DNA from 3 places in the Providencia sp. LY12 genome. Region 2 is predicted to be linked to each of the others. Evidence: predicted binding sites of a transcription regulator. Region 2 holds the regulator's gene; each other region holds the start of a gene.
What was found. Region 2 encodes PurR, which represses purine synthesis genes. Its sites were predicted from a motif close to CANGCAAACGTTTGCNTG; they were not measured.

Region 1 (7,322 bases), 1.5 Mb from region 2:
AAACCTTGGTTATCAAAGATAGCAAAGTCAATTTCGACAATCAGTTAGAGAAGCTAGAAGAAATTATTCCAGTCGCCGATGACTTCGATATGTACGGTGTTTATCCCGCTATCGACGCTTGTATTGCTTTAGGTGAACTCATTCATGCAAAACTGAGTGGTGAAACCCTTGAGCACGCAATCTTAGTCAGTGAAGCATCGATTCGTACTGTTGCTATGCTTGAAATGACCCAAGCAGGGCGTGAAATGACCGATGAAGAGCTAAAAGTGGTGCCTGCTGTGGAAGAAGAGTGGGACATTCAATGGGACATTTTCCGCTTATTAGCCGCTTGCGAAGAACGAGACTTAGAGTTAATTAAAGGATTAAAATCTGACCTCCGCGAAGCGGGTGTCAGCAATATCGGCATTACTGTCGCGTAAATTTTGCACTTTTAAGTGCGAAAACGTGACTTAAAGCAGTAATGCTGTGTACTAAGACTTCACATTTACCCCTACTCTGTTCTACATTTAGGGGCGAGAAGAAGTGGCTATCGGGGGCGTGTATCAGGGGCTGTCTATCTGGCATATCCGACGCACTCGATGCTTTGCAAACGATAAACACACTGTGTAAGGATAATTTATGAACAAGACTGAATTAGTTGATGCTATCGCAGAATCAGCAGATCTGACTAAAACTCAAGCTAAAGCAGCTTTAGAAGCAACTCTGAGCGCAATTTCAGATTCTCTGAAAAGCGGCGAAGCAGTACAACTGGTCGGTTTCGGTACTTTTAAAGTTAGCCACCGTGCAGCTCGTACCGGTCGTAACCCACAAACTAAAGCAGAAATCCAAATTCCTGCAACAACTGTACCAGCATTCTCTGCCGGTAAAGCACTGAAAGACGCTGTAAAATAAGTACATTGTCTACGAGAATTATCAGAGGGGGTATGAAGTTACCCCTTTTGTTTATTCGCCAAAGGTTGCTGGTGTTGGGAGCAGTCTCAATACTAAGCGCCTGTTCTTCTAATTCGCCTCGACTCCCTGAGTTTAGTGCCAGCGGATTTATTGCCGATGAAGGCGTAATCCGAATGTGGAGACTGAATGATGCGAAGAGTCAGCCGTTGGTCTTAATGGTGGTGTATAGCCCCTATAAAAGAACCGACACCTCCGTCAATTTCTTCGAATATCGTGATGGTAAATTGTGGCAGATCCGCAGCCAAGTCCTCAATCAAGGTAATAACAACATCACTGAACAACTGCGCTTTAGTAAAGATAATGAAATTGTGTTTATGCAGCGCGCGCAAAATAATATCAAAACCCCGCTTTCCTCTGATGAAATTAACCGCTGGCGTTTTGAAGCTGACCGTATTCTGAATATCAATACCGCGTTGATAGTGGGTGGCGTAGAGCTACATCAAGGGTATTGGAAGCAAGGTAAAATCACCACTTGTGATGGTGAAAAGCGCGATGTTACTTTCGAACCGTATGCACAGAAATGGCTAGATGATAGAGCCAAAGTCTGGACGAAAGAGCTGAATTTGGCGTGGTTGGAGTCACCAGAGGGCACTCAGCTTTTGATGGTGGCGGATACCAACTTTTGCAATTGGCAACCTAGTAAAGATTCTTTGTAGGTCACCGCTCGTCGTCTTTCGAACCACAGCTGTATTGCTACGTTCGTTCACCCTAGTCACATACTTATGTATGCTCCTAGAGATTCTCTCTCTTGCAGCTTTGCTGTGATTCGAAATACTTAGAGCCATTGGCTGGGTGAAGGTCAAAGGCAAAAACAAGAAACAGAAAAGCAAAAAGCTGATAAAAGTTTCCTCTTATCAGCTTTGGGATTATTTGTTTCTATTACTTAATGCGGGCGATAGCGCGGTAGCCGATATCGGTGCGATAGAAACTGTCAGACCAATTGATGGTTTTGGCAACTTCGTACGCTTTAGCTTGAGCTTTTGCGATGTCGTTACCTAATGCGGTTACGCACAGAACACGTCCGCCGGCGGTAACGACTTCACCAGCTTGGTTGAGCTTGGTACCTGCGTGGAACACTTTGCTATCAGCTGCTTCTGACGTTGGTAGACCCGAAATCACATCACCATTGCGATAATCACCTGGATATCCACCCGCCGCAATTACGATACCGAGCGCTGGACGTTCATCCCACAGGGAATCTTTACCTGCGAGTTCGCCTTTAGCGCCCGCTAAACACAGAGCGACCAAATCAGATTGTAAGCGCATCATAATTGGCTGAGTTTCTGGATCGCCAAAGCGACAGTTAAATTCGATGACTTTTGGGTTACCCGCTTTATCAATCATCAAACCTGCATATAAGAAACCTTGATAGCGGTTCCCTTCTTGATCCATTCCTTTAACGGTTGGATAAATGACTTGCTCCATGACACGTTGATGAACCGTATCTGTCACCACTGGCGCAGGTGAATATGCACCCATACCGCCAGTGTTTAACCCAGTATCACCATCGCCAACACGTTTATGATCTTGGCTAGTTGCCATCGGAATGACATTCTCACCATCCACCATGACGATGAAACTCGCTTCTTCGCCATCAAGGAACTCTTCGATAACGATACGATGACCGGCATCACCGAATGCATTGCCAGCCAGCATATCATGGACGGCATCTTTGGCTTCTTGCAGCGTCATTGCCACAATCACGCCTTTACCAGCAGCCAAACCATCAGCCTTGATAACGATAGGTGCGCCAACTTTATCTAAATAAGCCAAAGCAGGCTCAATTTCAGTAAAGTTTTCATAAGCTGCGGTCGGAATGTTGTGACGCGCTAAGAAATCTTTGGTGAATGCTTTCGAGCCTTCTAACTGTGCAGCACCTTGAGTTGGTCCAAAAATGGTTAAACCAGCTTGTTTAAATGCATCAACCACACCGATAACTAATGGTGCTTCTGGACCTACGATGGTTAGACCGATTTGTTTGTCTTTGGCAAATTGCAGTAAGCCATCAATGTCAGTTGCTGAGATATCGACATTTTCCAGTGCAGGTTCCAGTGCAGTACCCGCGTTACCTGGCGCAACATACACTTTATCTGCTAATGGAGATTGTGCGGCTTTCCATGCTAAAGCGTGCTCGCGACCGCCACCACCAATAATCAGTATATTCATAGAAACCCCTAGCAATTAGTGACGGAAGTGACGCATGTTAGTAAAGATCATTGCGATGCCATGTTCATTGGCAGCGGCAATCACTTCATCATCACGAATAGATCCACCTGGTTGAATAACGCAAGTAACGCCTACAGAGGCAGCGGCATCGATACCATCGCGGAACGGGAAGAATGCATCGGATGCCATTGCACAACCAGCAACTTCTAAACCTTCATCAGCAGCTTTGATCCCTGCAATCTTAGCAGAGTACACGCGGCTCATTTGTCCTGCACCAATACCGATGGTCATGTCGTTCTTCGAATAAACAATCGCATTTGATTTCACGAATTTCGCCACTTTCCAGCAGAACAGCGCATCTTTTAACTCACGTTCCGTAGGTTGGCGTGTGGTTACGACGCGTAAATCTTCCGCTTCGACCATACCTAAGTCACGATCTTGAACCAGTAAACCGCCATTCACGCGTTTAAAATCTAAACCTGCAACAGGTTTGCTCCACTCACCACATACCAGAACACGCACGTTTTGCTTGGTAGATAAAGAAGGTAAGGCATCTTCAGCAATAGAAGGGGCAATAATCACTTCAACAAATTGACGTTCAATGATGGCTTCTGCGGTGGCTTTATCTAATTGGCGGTTAAAAGCAATGATGCCACCGAATGCTGAGGTTGGGTCAGTCTTGAATGCTTTATCATAAGCGGCATGGATATTGTCACCAATGGCAACACCACAAGGGTTAGCATGCTTAACAATAACACAAGCTGGCTCATCAAAGGATTTTACACATTCCAGAGCTGCATCGGTGTCTGCGATATTATTATAAGAAAGCGCTTTACCTTGAATTTGGTTCGCAGTGGCAATCGACGCTTCTTTTGGATTTTCTTCTATATAGAAAGCCGCGTCTTGATGGCTGTTTTCGCCATAGCGCATATCTTGCTTCTTAATGAAGTTTAAATTCAGGGTACGAGGGAAACGACCTGATGGTTGAGTGGTATCACCATGATATGGCGCAACCAGCTCACCAAAGTAGTTAGCAATCATACTGTCATAAGCGGCAGTGTGCTCAAATGCTTTAATAGCTAAGTCAAAGCGTGTTGACCAATTCAGCGAATTTTCGTGGTTATCCATCTCTTCGATGATTTTGTCATAGTCATTACTGTTAACCACGATAGCCACGTCTTTATGGTTCTTCGCTGCGGAGCGAACCATGGTTGGACCGCCAATATCGATATTCTCAACGGCGTCTTCTAATGTGCAATTTGGTTTTGCGACGGTTTGAGCAAATGGATAAAGGTTCACAACCACCATATCAATAGGTGTAATGTCATGCTGCTGCATGATGGCATCATCTTTACCGCGACGACCTAAGATCCCACCGTGAACTTTCGGGTGCAGAGTCTTAACGCGACCATCCATCATTTCAGGAAAACCTGTGTAATCTGAAACTTCAGTGACCTTAAGGCCTTGCTCTGCTAGTAATTTAGCGGTTCCACCGGTAGAAAGCAGTTCAACACCACGGTGAGAAAGCGCCTTAGCGAATTCAACAACCCCTGTTTTATCAGACACACTAAGCAGGGCACGGCGAATAGGACGAAGCTGTTGCATGAGATAGATCCCTTGGATTTGGATAAAGAAGCAATATCTATATATAAGTCACTAACAATTTCAGAGCATCAAAATAAAATCAATGCCGAATTTTCGCGCTAATTGTAGCGCAAACGTTTGCGTAATGCGCGAACTATTTTCACTATTTTTTCAGTTTGTGGATAAATCTGTGTGTAAGTGGGTATAAATAGGGGTTTTGCTGTGGAATGCAGCAGTTGAACTAAAAACCGTAAAAAATCTTAAAAAAAGGGTTGCAGGATTTCTGCGACTCCCTATAATGCGCATCCACTGACCGGGAACAAGCCAACGCAAAGCGCGATGGACACTGAAACGGCAGCGAGAGAATCTGAAAAGATTAAGTAAAAAAATACTTGACTCTCAATGAGGAAAGCGTAATATACGCCACCTCGCGACAACGACCTAAGTTGATAAAAACTGAGTCGAATTTCTCAAGAAATGTCGCACCGCTCTTTAACAATTTATCAGACAATCTGTGTGGGCACTCACAGGACACTATCAAAAAAATATTTGATTTTAAGTCTTGAAGAGTGACTAACACGTTAATTCATATATATGAACTAATAGGTAATTTGGTTTCTTCGGAAATCAAACGACAGTAACATTCTTTGAGCATCAAGCTTTTTAATTGAAGAGTTTGATCATGGCTCAGATTGAACGCTGGCGGCAGGCCTAACACATGCAAGTCGAGCGGTAACAGGAGAAGCTTGCTTCTCGCTGACGAGCGGCGGACGGGTGAGTAATGTATGGGGATCTGCCCGATAGAGGGGGATAACTACTGGAAACGGTAGCTAATACCGCATAATCTCTTAGGAGCAAAGCAGGGGAACTTCGGTCCTTGCGCTATCGGATGAACCCATATGGGATTAGCTAGTTGGTGAGGTAATGGCTCACCAAGGCGACGATCCCTAGCTGGTCTGAGAGGATGATCAGCCACACTGGGACTGAGACACGGCCCAGACTCCTACGGGAGGCAGCAGTGGGGAATATTGCACAATGGGCGCAAGCCTGATGCAGCCATGCCGCGTGTATGAAGAAGGCCTTAGGGTTGTAAAGTACTTTCAGTTGGGAGGAAGGCGTTGATGCTAATATCATCAGCGATTGACGTTACCAACAGAAGAAGCACCGGCTAACTCCGTGCCAGCAGCCGCGGTAATACGGAGGGTGCAAGCGTTAATCGGAATTACTGGGCGTAAAGCGCACGCAGGCGGTTGATTAAGTTAGATGTGAAATCCCCGGGCTTAACCTGGGAATGGCATCTAAGACTGGTCAGCTAGAGTCTTGTAGAGGGGGTAGAATTCCATGTGTAGCGGTGAAATGCGTAGAGATGTGGAGGAATACCGGTGGCGAAGGCGGCCCCCTGGACAAAGACTGACGCTCAGGTGCGAAAGCGTGGGGAGCAAACAGGATTAGATACCCTGGTAGTCCACGCTGTAAACGATGTCGATTTGGAGGTTGTTCCCTTGAGGAGTGGCTTCCGGAGCTAACGCGTTAAATCGACCGCCTGGGGAGTACGGCCGCAAGGTTAAAACTCAAATGAATTGACGGGGGCCCGCACAAGCGGTGGAGCATGTGGTTTAATTCGATGCAACGCGAAGAACCTTACCTACTCTTGACATCCAGAGAACTTAGCAGAGATGCTTTGGTGCCTTCGGGAACTCTGAGACAGGTGCTGCATGGCTGTCGTCAGCTCGTGTTGTGAAATGTTGGGTTAAGTCCCGCAACGAGCGCAACCCTTATCCTTTGTTGCCAGCGATTCGGTCGGGAACTCAAAGGAGACTGCCGGTGATAAACCGGAGGAAGGTGGGGATGACGTCAAGTCATCATGGCCCTTACGAGTAGGGCTACACACGTGCTACAATGGCGTATACAAAGAGAAGCGACCTCGCGAGAGCAAGCGGAACTCATAAAGTACGTCGTAGTCCGGATTGGAGTCTGCAACTCGACTCCATGAAGTCGGAATCGCTAGTAATCGTAGATCAGAATGCTACGGTGAATACGTTCCCGGGCCTTGTACACACCGCCCGTCACACCATGGGAGTGGGTTGCAAAAGAAGTAGGTAGCTTAACCTTCGGGAGGGCGCTTACCACTTTGTGATTCATGACTGGGGTGAAGTCGTAACAAGGTAACCGTAGGGGAACCTGCGGTTGGATCACCTCCTTACCATTGAAGTGTTTTTGTGAAGTGCTCACACAGATTGTCTGATAGAAAGTAGAGCAAAAAGCGCGTCTGCGAAGCTGACTGTAGTGTCCCCTTCGTCTAGAGGCCTAGGACACCGCCCTTTCACGGCGGTAACAGGGGTTCGAATCCCCTAGGGGACGCCAATTGCGCGGAGAATGAGTGAAAGACGTTCCCCACAAATAATGATTAAGCCAATTACGTTGTAGTTGGTTTAACAATTATGCTCTTTAACAATCTGGAACAAGCTGAAAATTGAAAACAACGCACATTGTTTATCGCTTAAACAATGTGAGAGTCTCTCAAAAATCTCAACGTGAATGTGTTCAATTGACCGTCGGGTCAGTTGGTAAAGACACCTTCGGGTTGTGAGGTTAAGCGACTAAGCGTACACGGTGGATGC
Region 2 (7,322 bases):
CCGTGATTGTTTCATACAATATGCCAGTTTTATAAGGCGAATACTATAGCACTCCTATTTGCTGTACTCAAAAGGTGAAAAGCAAATAGCAACGTTTTCTTTTTACTATAAAAAATTCACTCTGGGTGTTTTTGCCGTGTAATCATGGGAGTTATTTGTTAATATATTAGCAAATTAATAACACTTGATGTATTTCCCTGCTCTTCAATGACAATAACGACACGCAGTGGAATAATTATTATGCAACTTACTAACAATTAAGGCATAAATAGCATCATGGAACAGGTTTTTTCTTACTGTAACCTGTATTCTGTTATGATAAATCATGACTTACAATGCGGCGCAATAGCTCAGCACAGCTCAACGTCACTACACTAGAAGTAGATTAATTAATAGAAGTACATTTAATTTCGCTCATTTTACGAGCAAACACCCTAAACACTGAATAAAAGCAATCAAGGAGTACGCAATGTCTTTTGAATTACCAGCTCTACCTTATGCTAAAGATGCTTTAGAACCTCATATCTCTGCTGAGACCTTAGAATACCACTATGGTAAGCACCACAACACTTATGTTGTTAACCTGAATAACCTGATCAAAGGCACCAAATTTGAAGGTCTGTCTTTAGAAGAAATCATTAAAACTTCTGAAGGTGGCGTATTCAATAACGCGGCTCAAGTTTGGAACCACACTTTCTACTGGCACTGCTTGGCTCCAAATGCAGGTGGCGAGCCAACCGGTAAAGTTGCAGAAGCTATCAACAAAGCATTTGGTTCATTTGCTCAGTTCAAAGAGCAATTCACTGATGCCGCAGTTAAAAACTTCGGTGCAGGTTGGACTTGGTTAGTGAAGAAAGCAGATGGCAGCCTGGCTATCGTTAACACATCTAACGCGGCAACACCAATTTCTGGTGACGATAAGCCAGTTCTGACTGTTGATATCTGGGAACACGCTTACTACATCGACTACCGTAACGCACGTCCAAAATACTTAGAAAACTTCTGGGCGTTGGTTAACTGGAAATTTGTTGAAGAAAATCTGGCTTAATTTTAGTTCAGATCTAAAATGACTAAGGGCGAGTATATTACTCGCCCTTAATTATTTCTCATCCTTATTAGATAGGATGGAAATGAAATCAGAAAATGTGCACAGCAAACAAAATAATTACAGCTAAAGAGCCAAACGCAGCTAGCAATCCATATTTAAAATCTGTATCCATGAGACCCTCTCATATAAAGAAATTGAATTATCAAATAACCATAAAATAAAAAGGTTATTTCAGTATACATGCACAAAAACGTAAAACCAGTGTCTATATCACATGTTATAACATCAATTATTTCTTTCGTTTTTGCGCTAGATCAGACAAAATCGACAACAAATCGCTAAATTATTGCCAGCAAAGGTACTATGCATCAATATGCAGGTAATTATTTAACTAGAATTATTTTAGAGACCAAGTTTTGGTTAGGAGTTTTTTCTTCTCATGGCAACAATTAAAGATGTGGCGAAACGTGCGGGCGTCTCTACCACAACCGTCTCCCATGTTATCAACAAGACGCGTTTTGTCGCTGATGATACAAAAACAGCCGTTTGGGCCGCCATCAAAGAGCTCAATTATTCTCCGAGTGCGGTTGCGCGTAGTTTAAAAGTCAACCACACCAAATCAATTGGTCTGTTGGCAACATCAAGTGAAGCCCCCTATTTCGCAGAAGTGATCGAGTCTGTCGAGAATAGTTGCTATGAGAAAGGCTATACTCTAATTTTATGTAACTCTCACAATAACTTAGGTAAGCAAAAAGCGTACTTGCAAATGTTGGCACAAAAACGTGTCGATGGGCTACTTGTGATGTGTTCAGAATACCCTGACACCTTGATAGGTATGTTGGAAGATTACCGAAATATCCCAATGGTCGTCATGGACTGGGGTACCTCTCGCGGGGATTTCACTGACAGTATTATTGATAACTCTTTCCACGGTGGTTACTTAGCGGGTCGTTACCTTATTGACCGTGGTCACCGTGAAATTGGCGTGATCCCTGGCTCTCTCGAAAGAAATACAGGTATTGGGCGTTTAACCGGCTTCAAAAAAGCCATGGAAGAAGCCAAAGTCACATTAAAAGATGAATGGATTGTTCAAGGGGATTTCGAGCCAGAATCAGGCTATAAAGCGATGATGCAGATCCTCAGTAACAAGCACCGCCCTACTGCGGTCTTCTGTGGTGGAGACATCATGGCGATGGGGGCAATCTGTGCGGCTGACGAGATGGGATTACGTGTCCCTCAAGATATTTCCATTATTGGTTATGATAACGTGCGTAATGCACGATATTTCACGCCTGCATTAACCACAATCCACCAGCCAAAAGAGCGTTTAGGTCAAATGGCGTTTGCGATGTTGCTCGATCGTATTGTGAATAAACGCGAAGATGCGCAAACGATTGAAGTTCATCCGCGTTTAGTTGAGCGCCGTTCCGTGGCTGACGGTCCATTTATTGATTATCGCCGCTAAGTCTACCTCAGCACATTAGCTCGCAAACCACTCCGCGTTGAGCGTTTCGCTATCACCAAGATAGTCAAGCAGCCATCTCAACGCTGGAGATGTATCATTCTCAACCCACGTTAAGCAGCAAGGGCTTTCAGGAAACGGCTGTGCTAATTCCAGCTCAACAAGCTTGCCTTCTGCACACAATGGCGCTGCACGGTGCTCAGGAACCATTCCCACACACAGCCCATTTTCCAAACACGCTAAACCACTTTCCCAGTAAGGCACAACTAAGCGACGTTGGTTATCCAGCGCCCAAGTATCTCTTTTCGGTAAGCTTCTTGAGGTATCTTCTAAGCACAAACTTGGATATTCACGCATTTGATCATCTGTCAGTTTGCCCTGAATTTTTGCTAATGGGTGATCGGGGCTCGCAACACAACGCCATGACATAAAGCCCATATCACGGAAGCTATAGCGCTCTCCAATTGGTGAAGCACGGGTCGCTCCAATCGCAACATCCACACGTCCATCGGCTAAAGCATCCCAAACTCCATTAAACACTTCAGGGTGGATATACAGTTCAATATCAGGGAAATGACGATAAAAATCCAAAATCAGCTGTTCCGTACGCTGCGGTTTTACGATGCAATCAACAGCAATACTGAACTGTCCGCGCCATCCATTGGCGACTTGTTGGCATTGATGTCGAGTATCAATCATTTTTTTGATAACACTTCGACTTTCTTTAATAAAGATAGCCCCGGCTTCCGTCAATACCACATCACGGTGACGACGTTCGAATAGCGGAACTGCTAACCATTCTTCGACTTGTTTTACTGTGTAGCTGATCGCTGAAGGAACTCGATGCAGCTCATCCGCAGCACCACTAAAGCTTCCCGTTCGAGCAACTGCGTCTATGACTTCAAGTGCATGAGCTGACCACATTTTCTTTCCTTTCAAATTATTTGATAGCAGAGTCCAAATATTACCGTTTCACAACGTAAAAAAATAGCCTATACAATAAGATAACTATCAACATTATTTTAAATATAGATTAAGCAAAAACTATGACAAATACTGCGACAAAAAACTCCTCTGGATTTTTGATTTATCTTGCTGGCCTAAGCATGCTGGGGTTTTTAGCCATCGATATGTATCTGCCAGCCTTTGGTTCAATGCAAACAACCTTAAATACGACTGAAGGCGCTATCAGCGCATCATTAAGTATCTTTCTAGCGGGCTTCGCGTTTGCCCAGCTATTATGGGGACGCCTTTCAGATAAATTAGGACGCAAACCTATCCTTATTGTTGGGCTTTCCCTGTTTATTGTTAGCTGTCTAGCAATGATTTGGGTCACCGATGCCACTCAGTTATTAATCCTTCGATTCTTGCAAGCCGTTGGCGTTTGTTCTGCTGCGGTTTTATGGCAGGCCCTCGTTATCGACCGCTATAACGAAGCTGATACTCAAAAAGTATTTGCCTCTATCATGCCTTTAGTGGCGCTTTCTCCTGCATTAGCGCCACTTTTAGGTGCCTGGGTGCTTGAGCACAAAAACTGGGAATTTATCTTCATCGTGCTGATGATGGTGGGCGTTTTACTCCTGCTACCGACCTTGATGCTAAAAAAAGTGGCACCGAAAGTCATCGCAGAAGAAAACCAGCCACAAACCAAAGTTTCCTTTGCTACCTTGCTAAGCTCCCCTGTTTTCAGTGGTAACGTACTTGTGTATGCAGCGTGTAGCGCTGGCTTTTTTGCATGGCTAACGGGTTCGCCATTTATTCTACGCAATATGGGCTTTAACCCTGCGGATATCGGCTTGAGTTATATCCCTCAAACACTGGCATTTATTGTCGGGGGATACGGCTGCCGCTTCGTATTAGCTAAAGTTCGCGCTGAAACGTTGTTCCCAATCTTGCTAGCGGGTTATGCCGTTAGTATGATTATTCTCTTTGTGATGGCGATTTATACGCAGCCAACATTAACCATGATTTTGGTTCCATTTTGCTTTATGGCAGCAATGAACGGAGCATCATACCCAATTGCAGTCGCCAAAGCCCTCAATACGTTCCCATCTGCTAGTGGTAAGGCCGCTGCACTGCAAAACGCCTTACAATTAGGGTTATGTTTCTTAGCCAGTTTATTAGTGTCTGCACTTACATTTGACCCTTTACTCGCTACAACTGGCGTGATGGCATTTACTGTAATCCCAATGATTATAGGCTATTTCATGCAGCGTTGTGCTAGCAAGTCCAATGATGCGATTAAGCACACTGAATATCAGCATGACTAATCGTTAGTTAACGTTATTTTTTGGCATCATAATAATCAGTTCCGTTACTATTATTAATAACGGAACTGATTTTTAATAAATACGTTATTTGGTGAATATATCGTTTATAGAGTTAATTTTTTCCCTATAACACGCTATTATTAGCATATTCAATTATGACGTTTTGAAGAGCCATGCTGAAACAGTATTATCCTCCTGATGAATTAAAAGAATTTGTTAGTTCAGTTTTGATTATCAAGAAATTTACTGATGCTATTAAGATCTTCCCAGGTACAGGTGCTGAAATATGGGTTTCGACTGAAAATATCAGTATGTCGACTCACGAACATACATCCGTCAATCCATTTCAGTTAATCATCCCCAGAGTCAATATATTTACCGCCATCCCGAATAATGCCAGCGTGATGGTGCTGCGTATTCGCCACGATGCCTTACGTTTTTTACTTCCCCAACGCACGTTAAATTATACGGATATCCCTACTCCGCTTAGCCAAATATGGAGCAATAATTGGTTTAAATCATTGGCCAATTCTTCATTCAAAGAGTTGCATGAGTGTTTTTATGTCACTAAGGCAGCGAAAAAGGCACATTTTATTGACCACGTTCTGGACTCTCTTTATCACAATCCAAATAAAAAAATTACCGAAATTGCCGATGATATTGGCTACAGCGCACGCTTAGTTCAAAAAGAGTTTTTAAAAGAATTTGGGATCACACCAAAACGGTACCAGATCAATTGTCGCTTAGAGCAAGTGATGAAAACTATGGTGAAAGAACAAGATACTTATCGTTGGTTTGAAACGGGCTATTATGATCAATCCCACTTTTATCGCGATTTTAAGCGTTACTTTACCATGACACCGTCGGCATTTTTAAAGTCAAATTATTCGCTTTTTTACAATACAAAAACAAAGTCTCCATTAAGATAGTTCTGAGTACATAAGGAGAATGGTATGAGTATTGTTGTATATGCCCAAATCACTACCGAAAAAAAGGACGGGTATTTAACGAAGAAAATCGTTAGCGAAATTGCCAAACGCAGCCGGATGGAAAAAGGATGTTTGCAGTATGACCTGATGGCAAAAGAAAATGGCTACATTGTGTTTGAAGAGTGGGAAAATGCACAAGCATTAGAAATGTATCAAAAAAGCGCTCATTTCAAACAACTTGTTGACGCGATTGAACGTGACAATGCCATTTTTTCGGTCAATTTTAGTGAGAAGTAATAGAATATTCCGGTGAATTTATTACCTACCGATTCAACAGGTTATAGCTCTGTATAGAGCTATAACCTTATCAGCTGAAAACTAGATTGACGATTTTTCACTGTCTACTGAGTCATCACTCTCTTGTTTCTGCTTCAATAACATTTCTTGTTCTTTCTGATACAAAACACGCTCAACAGTATCAACAATAGCTTGAGTTTGTGGGTCAATCTCAATGTTGACTTTATGGCCCAGTCGTTTGCTACCCAGTGTTGTTCTCGCCAACGTTTCTGGGATCAAATGCACGCAGAAACGGTTATTGATAACATCACCAACCGTTAAGCTGATTCCATCAATCGCCACAAATCCCTTATGTAAGATATACTTCATCAAGGCTTTATCATAAATAGATAGCCAAACTTGATGATTATCTTCAGAGGTGAAAATCTTACTAATTTCTGCGGTGGTTACAATATGACCCGAAACCACATGTCCGCCAATTTCATCACCATATTTCGCAGCACGTTCAATATTAACCACATCCCCTTCTTTTAAGTCACCTAAATTAGTGAGGCGCAATGTCTCTTTGATTAAATCAAAGCTAACGTTCTCCCCCTCAATTTTAGTCACCGTCAAACAGCAACCGTTATGCGCAACGGATGCACCGGTTTCTAAACCCACTAATAATTCCGGTGTGAATTTCATGACATGAGTACGGAAATTAGCTCTTTCCGTGATTGAGATAATTGGAGCGGTTCCTTGAACAATGCCTGTAAACATAATGACTCTCAGTGCAGTGAATTAATGAACTCAGTTTACCTAAGAATTTTCAGAGATCTATCTTATTTGAGTGGTTATATTTATGCTGCCATCACAAAACATTTAAACGGTTTCTATACTAATCTGCTGTTTTATTATTCTTATCTATAACTATGTTGGATTGGTTACATAAAAGAGATAGAATAAGGGGTTAGCATTAACTATCTGATTTTTTAGTAAATCATAGATTTTCATTCCGCTTTTTTCTTTTTTTAATTCGAAACTTATTGTGAAGGTGTATGCGTGCAGAAATATATTACAGAAGCGCGTAGCTTGTTGGCTCTCGGTATCCCTATCTTCTTTGCCCAATTTTCCCAAACCGCCATGGGGTTTGTGGACACCATCATGGCGGGAAGTGTTAGCGAAATCGAAATGTCAGCTGTGGCTGTTGGTTTTTCTATTTGGTTGCCTGCTATTTTATTAGGGCAAGGTATTCTCATGGCGCTCACGCCAATCATCGCTCAAATGAACGGTTCAGGTCGCAGAAACCTAATTGGCGACCAAGTTCAACAAGGCTT
Region 3 (7,322 bases), 900 kb from region 2:
GATAAGAGAGGGAAATTCCCTGACGTTCAGAAATGTCAGCTAAAGGTACTGGACCTGTCTGAGAGTGTAACGCGACATCTAGCATCGCAGTTACTGCGTAACGCCCTTTGGAAGTGAGTCTCATAACATAAATACTCCGTGGTAAAATATGCAGCAATTGTGACATACCTGAGTAATTTGGTCAACTATTTACCTGACTAATTTACTCAAGTATTATGCTCACTTTACCACGGCATTAACCTCATTTTTTCGCCCATTTTTCCATTGATGTCAAAATGCCGCGAAGAATGTGCAACTCTTGGGTTTCAACATGGGCACGGGTAAATAAACGTCGCAGTTTATTCATAATTAACCCCGGGTGTGCCTTGCGAATAAAGCCCGATTCATTCAACACGTTTTCAAGATGAACATAGAAACGTTCTAAATCTTCAGCTGGTGGATATTCTACCTCATCATCGGTCGATGTTTGCGTATTTTTTTCAGCAATTGCCAAATGCGCCATGCGAATCTCGTAGCTAACTAGTTGAACCGCCATTGCCAAATTCAACGAGCCGTATTCTGGATTGGTCGGAATATACAAATGGTAATTACATTTTTGTAATTCTTCGTTGGTTAAACCGACACGCTCACGACCAAAAACAATCGCGACGGGTGACTCTTTTGATTGTTCAACAGACTTCACACCACATTCACGAGGCTCGACCATTGGCCAAGAAAGTGTACGAGAACGGGCGCTGGTACCAATGACTAATTTGCACCCTTCTAATGCTTCATCGAGAGATTTTACGATTTTTGCATTACCAATCACATCACTTGCTCCCGCAGATAATGCGATAGCATGGGAATCAGGTTCGACGAGTGGATTAACTAAATAGAGATTTGAAAGCCCCATGGTTTTCATTGCGCGAGCCGTTGAGCCCATATTGCCAGTGTGTGAGGTTTCAACAAGAACGATACGAATATTTTCTAGCATGGTTTATACGTTGTCATGAAAAATTAATCGCAAGAGTCTAACACAAAATTGCTTATTGTGACGAACATCTATATACTTTGCGTCTCTTGATTTTCGTTCTTTAACATCCCAGTGGAAAATACCCATGCATCCGATGCTTAACATCGCCATACGTGCTGCACGTAAGGCTGGTAATTACATAGCTAAAAACTATGAAGATCCTCAGAACGTAACAGTAACCCAAAAGGGTGCTAACGATTTCGTCACTAACGTTGACCGTGACGCTGAACAAATCATCGTTGATATTATTCGTAAATCTTACCCAGACCACACTATCATCACTGAAGAAAGTGGTGAGTTATTAGGTAAAGATGAAGATATTCAATGGGTAATTGATCCACTGGATGGCACCACAAACTTCACAAAACGTTTCCCTCACTTCTCAGTTTCTATCGCTGTACGCGTAAAAGGCCGTACAGAGGTTGCTGCTGTCTATGACCCAATGCGTAACGAATTATTTACTGCGGTACGTGGTCAAGGCGCTCAAATGAACGGCTACCGTTTACGTATGGCTGAGAAGCGCGACCTTGAAGGCGCAGTTGTCGCAACTGGCTTCCCATTCAAACACAAGCAACACGCATCTATCTACATGAACATCATGGGTAAAATGTTTGACCAGTGTGCAGATTTCCGCCGCACAGGTTCAGCAGCTCTGGATTTATGTTACGTGGCAGCAGGTCGCGTTGATGCCTACTTCGAAATCGGTTTAAAACCATGGGATTTCTTAGGCGGTGAACTGATCATGCGTGAAGCTGGCGGGATCATGACTGACTTCGTAGGCGGTCATAACTATTTAGCATCTGGCAACTTAGTTGCAGGTAGCCCACGCGTTGTTCGCGATATTCTGGCTGCTATGAAAGATGAATTATCTGAAGCATTAAAACGTTAATTTAACCCTCGTTAAATTTGCTAAAAGGGCGCTAGTGAAAACTAAGCGCCCTTTTTATTATTGCGTTACGACAACTTCAGTCTAAGACTGAGCCGTCACTTTTGGTCGAATAAACAGCGCAGGCACAGCCAAGAGCGCCATCAAATAAAACACGACGCCATGTTGTTCAGGCATACGTTCATAAATATAACCGACCATAATCGTGATCACCGCAAGCCCTCCCCCAGTCGCTAATGCAGAATAAGCGCCTTGTAGCGGAATGATTTCATTTTCTTTACGCGCACTAATAAAGCGCATTGCCGCTAAGTGGCAAACGGTGAAGGTTCCGCTATGTAAGATTTGAACAATAATTAAGACTGGTAATGCAGTAAATGCCCCCATCATTCCCCAGCGGATAATCCCACAAACTGCGGATAATAAGAGTAAATTACGAGCACTCCAACGTCGGAATAATCGATGGCTCAGCATAAATACGATCACTTCTGCCACTACACCCAGCGACCATAAATTACCGATCACTAAATCGGAATAACCCGCTTCTTTCCAGAACAGCGAGGCAAATCCATAATAAGCGGCGTGCGCACCTTGTAATAAAGTTACACAGATTAAAAACAACAGCACATTTTTATCTGCAATCAGCTGTTTAAATGAGACCTTATTTGCCCCATCTACTTTTGCCACACCCGCGGGCATAATTGCCGGTTTTAGCATCGCCCCCAGTAATAGGGCAGCGCAGCTGATCACCAGCGCTACCATGATAGAGATATGTCCCCACACACCAGCGAAATAGCCCATCGACGATGAGCCAATAATAAAGGCGATGGAGCCCCAAACGCGGATTTTGCCGTAATCAAACGTAAATTGTTTCTGCCATGTTCCTGCCAGTGAATCACCTAATGGCACCATAGGGGCAAAAAAGAGGTTAAACCCTATCATGACAAACATCAGCCAAGCCCAATGGGAGCCGAACGAAAATCCAATGGAGAATATAAGGGAAAGCGCCGCCAGTAATCGTAATGCATTGATCAGCTTGGAAGGCTCTTTGACTTGGGGGGTGATAAACATCGCACCAAGAAAACGCGCCGCAAGCCCGATACCTAACAACAGCCCTATCATTTCTGCATCTATTCCCTCACCTTGTAGCCACACTGACCAAAATGGTAGGAAAATACTGTAAGCAAAAAAGTAGGTAAAATAATCAATCGCTAGCCAACGCGTTGATGGAATAACCATCACTCCTCCCTTATTTTCATATCACCCTCTCTATGAAGGGGTTTACAACTGACAACAAAAAACCCGCTTTTACAAGTGTAGAAGCGGGTTTATCATGCTAATTCAGCTTACTTTATGGGCATATTGCCATTATGCATAAACTGGGTATTTTTTGCAGATAGCTAATACTTTCTGTTTAACAGCTTCAATGGTCGCTTCGTCATTGAGGTTATCCAGAATATCACACATCCAGCCAGCTAGCTCGCGTGCATCTGCTTCATTGAAGCCACGACGTGTAATTGCAGGAGAACCAATACGTACACCAGAAGTCACAAACGGGCTCTTCGGATCGTTAGGTACGCTGTTTTTGTTTACTGTAATGTTTGCGCGACCCAGTGCAGCATCAGCGTCTTTACCCGTGATATCTTTGTCAACTAAGTCAACTAAGAACAGGTGGTTTTCAGTACCGCCAGATACCACTTTAAAGCCGCGTTTTTGGAAAACTTCAACCATTGCTTTCGCATTTTTAGCGACTTGCTGTTGGTAAGTCTTGAACGCTGGCTCCATCGCTTCTTTCAGTGCTACCGCTTTACCTGCGATAACGTGCATCAGAGGACCGCCTTGAGAACCTGGGAATACCGCAGAGTTCAGACGCTTGTACAGGTCTTCGTCGCCACCTTTGGCTAAAATCAGACCACCGCGTGGACCCGCTAATGTTTTATGGGTTGTTGTAGTAACTACGTGAGCATGTGGAACTGGGTTAGGATAAACACCCGCGGCAACTAGACCCGCAACGTGAGCCATATCAACGAACAGGTAAGCACCGATGCTGTCAGCGATTTCACGCATTTTAGCCCAATCAACCACACCTGAGTATGCGGAGAAGCCGCCAATGATCATTTTTGGTTGATGTTTTTTCGCTTGAGCCGCGATATCGTCGTAATCAATTTTACCGCTTTCATCGATACCGTAAGGAACGATGTTATACAGTTTACCGGAGAAGTTTACTGGGGAACCGTGAGTTAAGTGACCGCCGTGTGCAAGGTTCATACCTAATACTGTGTCGCCTGGTTGCAGCAGCGCCATATAGACGGCAGCGTTAGCTTGTGAACCTGAGTGTGGCTGTACGTTTGCGTAGTCAGCACCAAATAACTCTTTTGCGCGGTCGATAGCTAATTGCTCAACCACATCAACGAATTCACAACCACCATAATAACGTTTAGTTGGATAACCTTCCGCATACTTATTGGTCAGCTGAGAGCCTTGAGCCTGCATAACTCGTGGGCTGGTATAGTTTTCAGAAGCAATTAATTCAATATGTTCTTCTTGACGTTGTACTTCTTTTTCCATTGCTTCCCACAGTTGTGGGTCGTAATCTGCAATATTCATTTCACGCTTTAACATTCGCTTCTCCTGCCTCAGCAATTCAATAAGGTAACAATCAATTCAACTTAATGACTGACAGTGTAAACTCTTTTTCGTCGTTGAGATAGCCCCTAAGAAAAAATATACGCAAACGATTGCATTAATTTTTTTGCTTTCAGATACCTTTAAACAACACAAAATATAATAGCGCACATTTCAATAATACCGAGACGAATATCTAACTTTGCTAGCTACCTCTAATTTTGCGGTGAATTCCCCCACTTTTTGATGCGTTAATTATTTACATTTCCCGCTAAATATTATAAGTTGCATACAAAATGCATGTTTATAAATTCATAATATTATGAAAATAATTCAGGAGTACCTGTATGCTTGATCAACAAACTATCGCCACAATTAAATCCACCATCCCTGCCATCGCAGCAACTGGCCCTAAATTAACCGCTCACTTTTATGACAGAATGTTTAAACAACATCCTGAACTGAAAGATATTTTCAATATGAGAAATCAAACGAATGGCGATCAGCGTGAAGCCCTATTCAACGCCATTTGCGCCTATGCCATCCATATTGAAACCCCTGAAGCATTAATTGGTGCAGTGGAAAAAATTGCGCAAAAACATGCCAGCTTAAATATCAAACCAGAGCATTACCCGATTGTTGGGGAAAATCTGCTCGCTGCGATTGATGAGCTACTGAGCCCAGGTCAGGAAGTGTTGGACGCATGGGGAAGAGCTTATGGCGTACTGGCGGATATTTTCATTAACCGTGAAAACGCGATCTACCATGAAAATGCGGAAAAATCTGGCGGATGGGAAGGCTTACGTGAATTTAAAGTCACTAAAAAACAGCCTCAAAGTGCCGTTATCACCAGTTTTGAACTCACTCCGGTAGATGGTAAAGCTGTGGCCGATTATCGTCCAGGGCAATATATTACTGTATACCTGAATGAAAATAGTTTTGAAAATCAAGAGATTCGCCAGTATTCACTCACTACTGCGCCAAATGGGAAAACCTACCGTATTGCGGTAAAACGTGAAGAGCAAGGCATCGTTTCAGGCTTCTTACATCAAAATCTCAATGAAGGCGATATTGTTCGTTTAGCGCCACCTTGCGGTGACTTTTACCTTGATGTCGAACCGAAAACGCCAGTGACTTTAATCTCTGCTGGCGTCGGCTTAACACCAATGCTCAGCATGCTTAACCACCTCACTATGCACCAACATCAAGCACCTGTGAATTGGCTACACGCCGCTGAAAATGGGGATGTACACGCTTTTAATCAAGAAGTTAGCCAATTGATGTCACAACATACCCAAGGTCATTCGGCAGTCTGGTTTAACCAGCCAGCACCACAAGATAAACAGGGTGAAGATTACCAATACTGTGGATTACTGGATTTAACGCAAGTCAAAGAGAAAGTGCTTCAGCCAAATATGCAATTCTATTTCTGTGGACCTGTTGGCTTTATGCAGCATGTTGGAAAACAGCTAATTGAAATGGGTGTTACTGCCGATAACATTCATTATGAGTGTTTCGGTCCTCATAAAGTATTACCGTTAAATTAATTGCAGTTATTCATTATAGTGAATTGTTTTTAAAGATTTAGTTTATATAAATTTTTAATTTTTGCGGTAACGGACTCGCATATAAATATATTATCATCCCATGTAAGATATATTTATCCCGTTACCGCATTTTTCATTCTAGCTAACTCGCCAGCCTAAAAGCTAATCCGCCAACTAGAACAAAAATTAAATTGCTTCTTCGTCTTGCTCACCTGTACGAATACGAATGACGCGAGCAACGTCATACACAAAGATTTTCCCATCACCGATTTTGCCGGTTTGCGCCGTTTGCATAATGGTTTCTACACAGCTTTCAACAATATCATCCGGCACAACGATTTCAATTTTTACCTTTGGTAAAAAATCCACCATATATTCCGCACCACGATACAGTTCAGTGTGACCTTTTTGGCGACCAAAGCCTTTCACTTCAGTCACTGTCATGCCGGTGATCCCCACTTCAGCTAACGCTTCGCGCACATCATCAAGTTTGAATGGCTTTATAATTGCATCAATTTTTTTCATTTTCAGTTCCTGTTATGACCAGTTTTTGCGGCCAAAACCTGAGGTAATCGGATAACGACGATCTTTACCGAAATTACGCATTGTGATCCGCGGTCCAACAGGAGCCTGACGGCGTTTATATTCGTTAATATCGACAAGACGCACAACTTTGCGAACAATTTCTCTATCAAATCCGAGCTTGATAAGGTCAGCCACAGATAAATCTTTTTCTACATAACCGTCTAAGATGGCATCTAACACATCGTATGGCGGTAAACTATCTTGGTCTAATTGCCCTGGAGCCAGCTCCGCTGAAGGTGGTCTATCAATCACGCGCTGCGGAATTGCTGGCGATATTGTATTACGATATTTAGCCAGTTCAAAGACCAGCGTTTTTGGCACATCTTTCAGGACATCAAAGCCCCCTGCCATATCGCCATACAACGTTGAATACCCAACTGCAGATTCACTTTTATTGCTAGTCGTCAGCACTAAACGGCGGCGCTTATTGGACATCGCCATTAAGATCACGGCGCGACAACGGGCTTGTAAATTCTCTTCCGTGGTATCCGGTTGAGTCCCTTCAAACATCGGCTGCAATTGTGCCATAAAGGCATCAAACATCGGTTCAATGGAAACGATATCAAACTCAACACCCAGTAATTCCGCCTGCTCTTTAGCATCATGGATGCTCATTTCAGAGGTGTAACGGAACGGCATCATAACCGCTTGAACTCGCTCTTTACCGATA

Region 1: the regulator PurR is predicted to act here: its motif matches at 4,829-4,846, upstream of purH (bifunctional phosphoribosylaminoimidazolecarboxamide formyltransferase/IMP cyclohydrolase).
Region 3: the regulator PurR is predicted to act here: its motif matches at 4,623-4,640, upstream of glyA (serine hydroxymethyltransferase).

Annotation. Positions count from the first base shown of each region.
Region 1 is NZ_CM172594.1:445,957-453,278, forward strand. It holds gene ACY3ZI_RS01990 (YjaG family protein) at 1-419, shown strand, start outside; gene ACY3ZI_RS01995 (HU family DNA-binding protein) at 619-891, shown strand; gene ACY3ZI_RS02000 (DUF1481 domain-containing protein) at 924-1,607, shown strand; gene purD (phosphoribosylamine--glycine ligase) at 1,831-3,117, opposite strand; gene purH (bifunctional phosphoribosylaminoimidazolecarboxamide formyltransferase/IMP cyclohydrolase) at 3,133-4,722, opposite strand; rRNA gene ACY3ZI_RS02015 (16S ribosomal RNA) at 5,366-6,904, shown strand; tRNA gene ACY3ZI_RS02020 (tRNA-Glu) at 6,990-7,065, shown strand; rRNA gene ACY3ZI_RS02025 (23S ribosomal RNA) at 7,292-7,322, shown strand, end outside.
Region 2 is NZ_CM172594.1:1,915,678-1,922,999, reverse strand. It holds gene sodB (superoxide dismutase [Fe]) at 470-1,048, shown strand; gene cydH (cytochrome bd-I oxidase subunit CydH) at 1,137-1,220, opposite strand; gene purR (HTH-type transcriptional repressor PurR) at 1,488-2,513, shown strand; gene punR (DNA-binding transcriptional activator PunR) at 2,529-3,434, opposite strand; gene punC (purine nucleoside transporter PunC) at 3,557-4,780, shown strand; gene ACY3ZI_RS09075 (helix-turn-helix transcriptional regulator) at 4,954-5,709, shown strand; gene ACY3ZI_RS09070 (putative quinol monooxygenase) at 5,734-6,006, shown strand; gene ACY3ZI_RS09065 (riboflavin synthase subunit alpha) at 6,088-6,765, opposite strand; gene ACY3ZI_RS09060 (MATE family efflux transporter) at 7,048-7,322, shown strand, end outside.
Region 3 is NZ_CM172594.1:2,820,376-2,827,697, forward strand. It holds gene iscR (Fe-S cluster assembly transcriptional regulator IscR) at 1-124, opposite strand, end outside; gene trmJ (tRNA (cytosine(32)/uridine(32)-2'-O)-methyltransferase TrmJ) at 242-973, opposite strand; gene suhB (inositol-1-monophosphatase) at 1,098-1,901, shown strand; gene ACY3ZI_RS13420 (3-phenylpropionate MFS transporter) at 1,983-3,134, opposite strand; gene glyA (serine hydroxymethyltransferase) at 3,264-4,517, opposite strand; gene hmpA (NO-inducible flavohemoprotein) at 4,868-6,067, shown strand; gene glnB (nitrogen regulatory protein P-II) at 6,254-6,592, opposite strand; gene ACY3ZI_RS13440 (NAD+ synthase) at 6,605-7,322, opposite strand, start outside.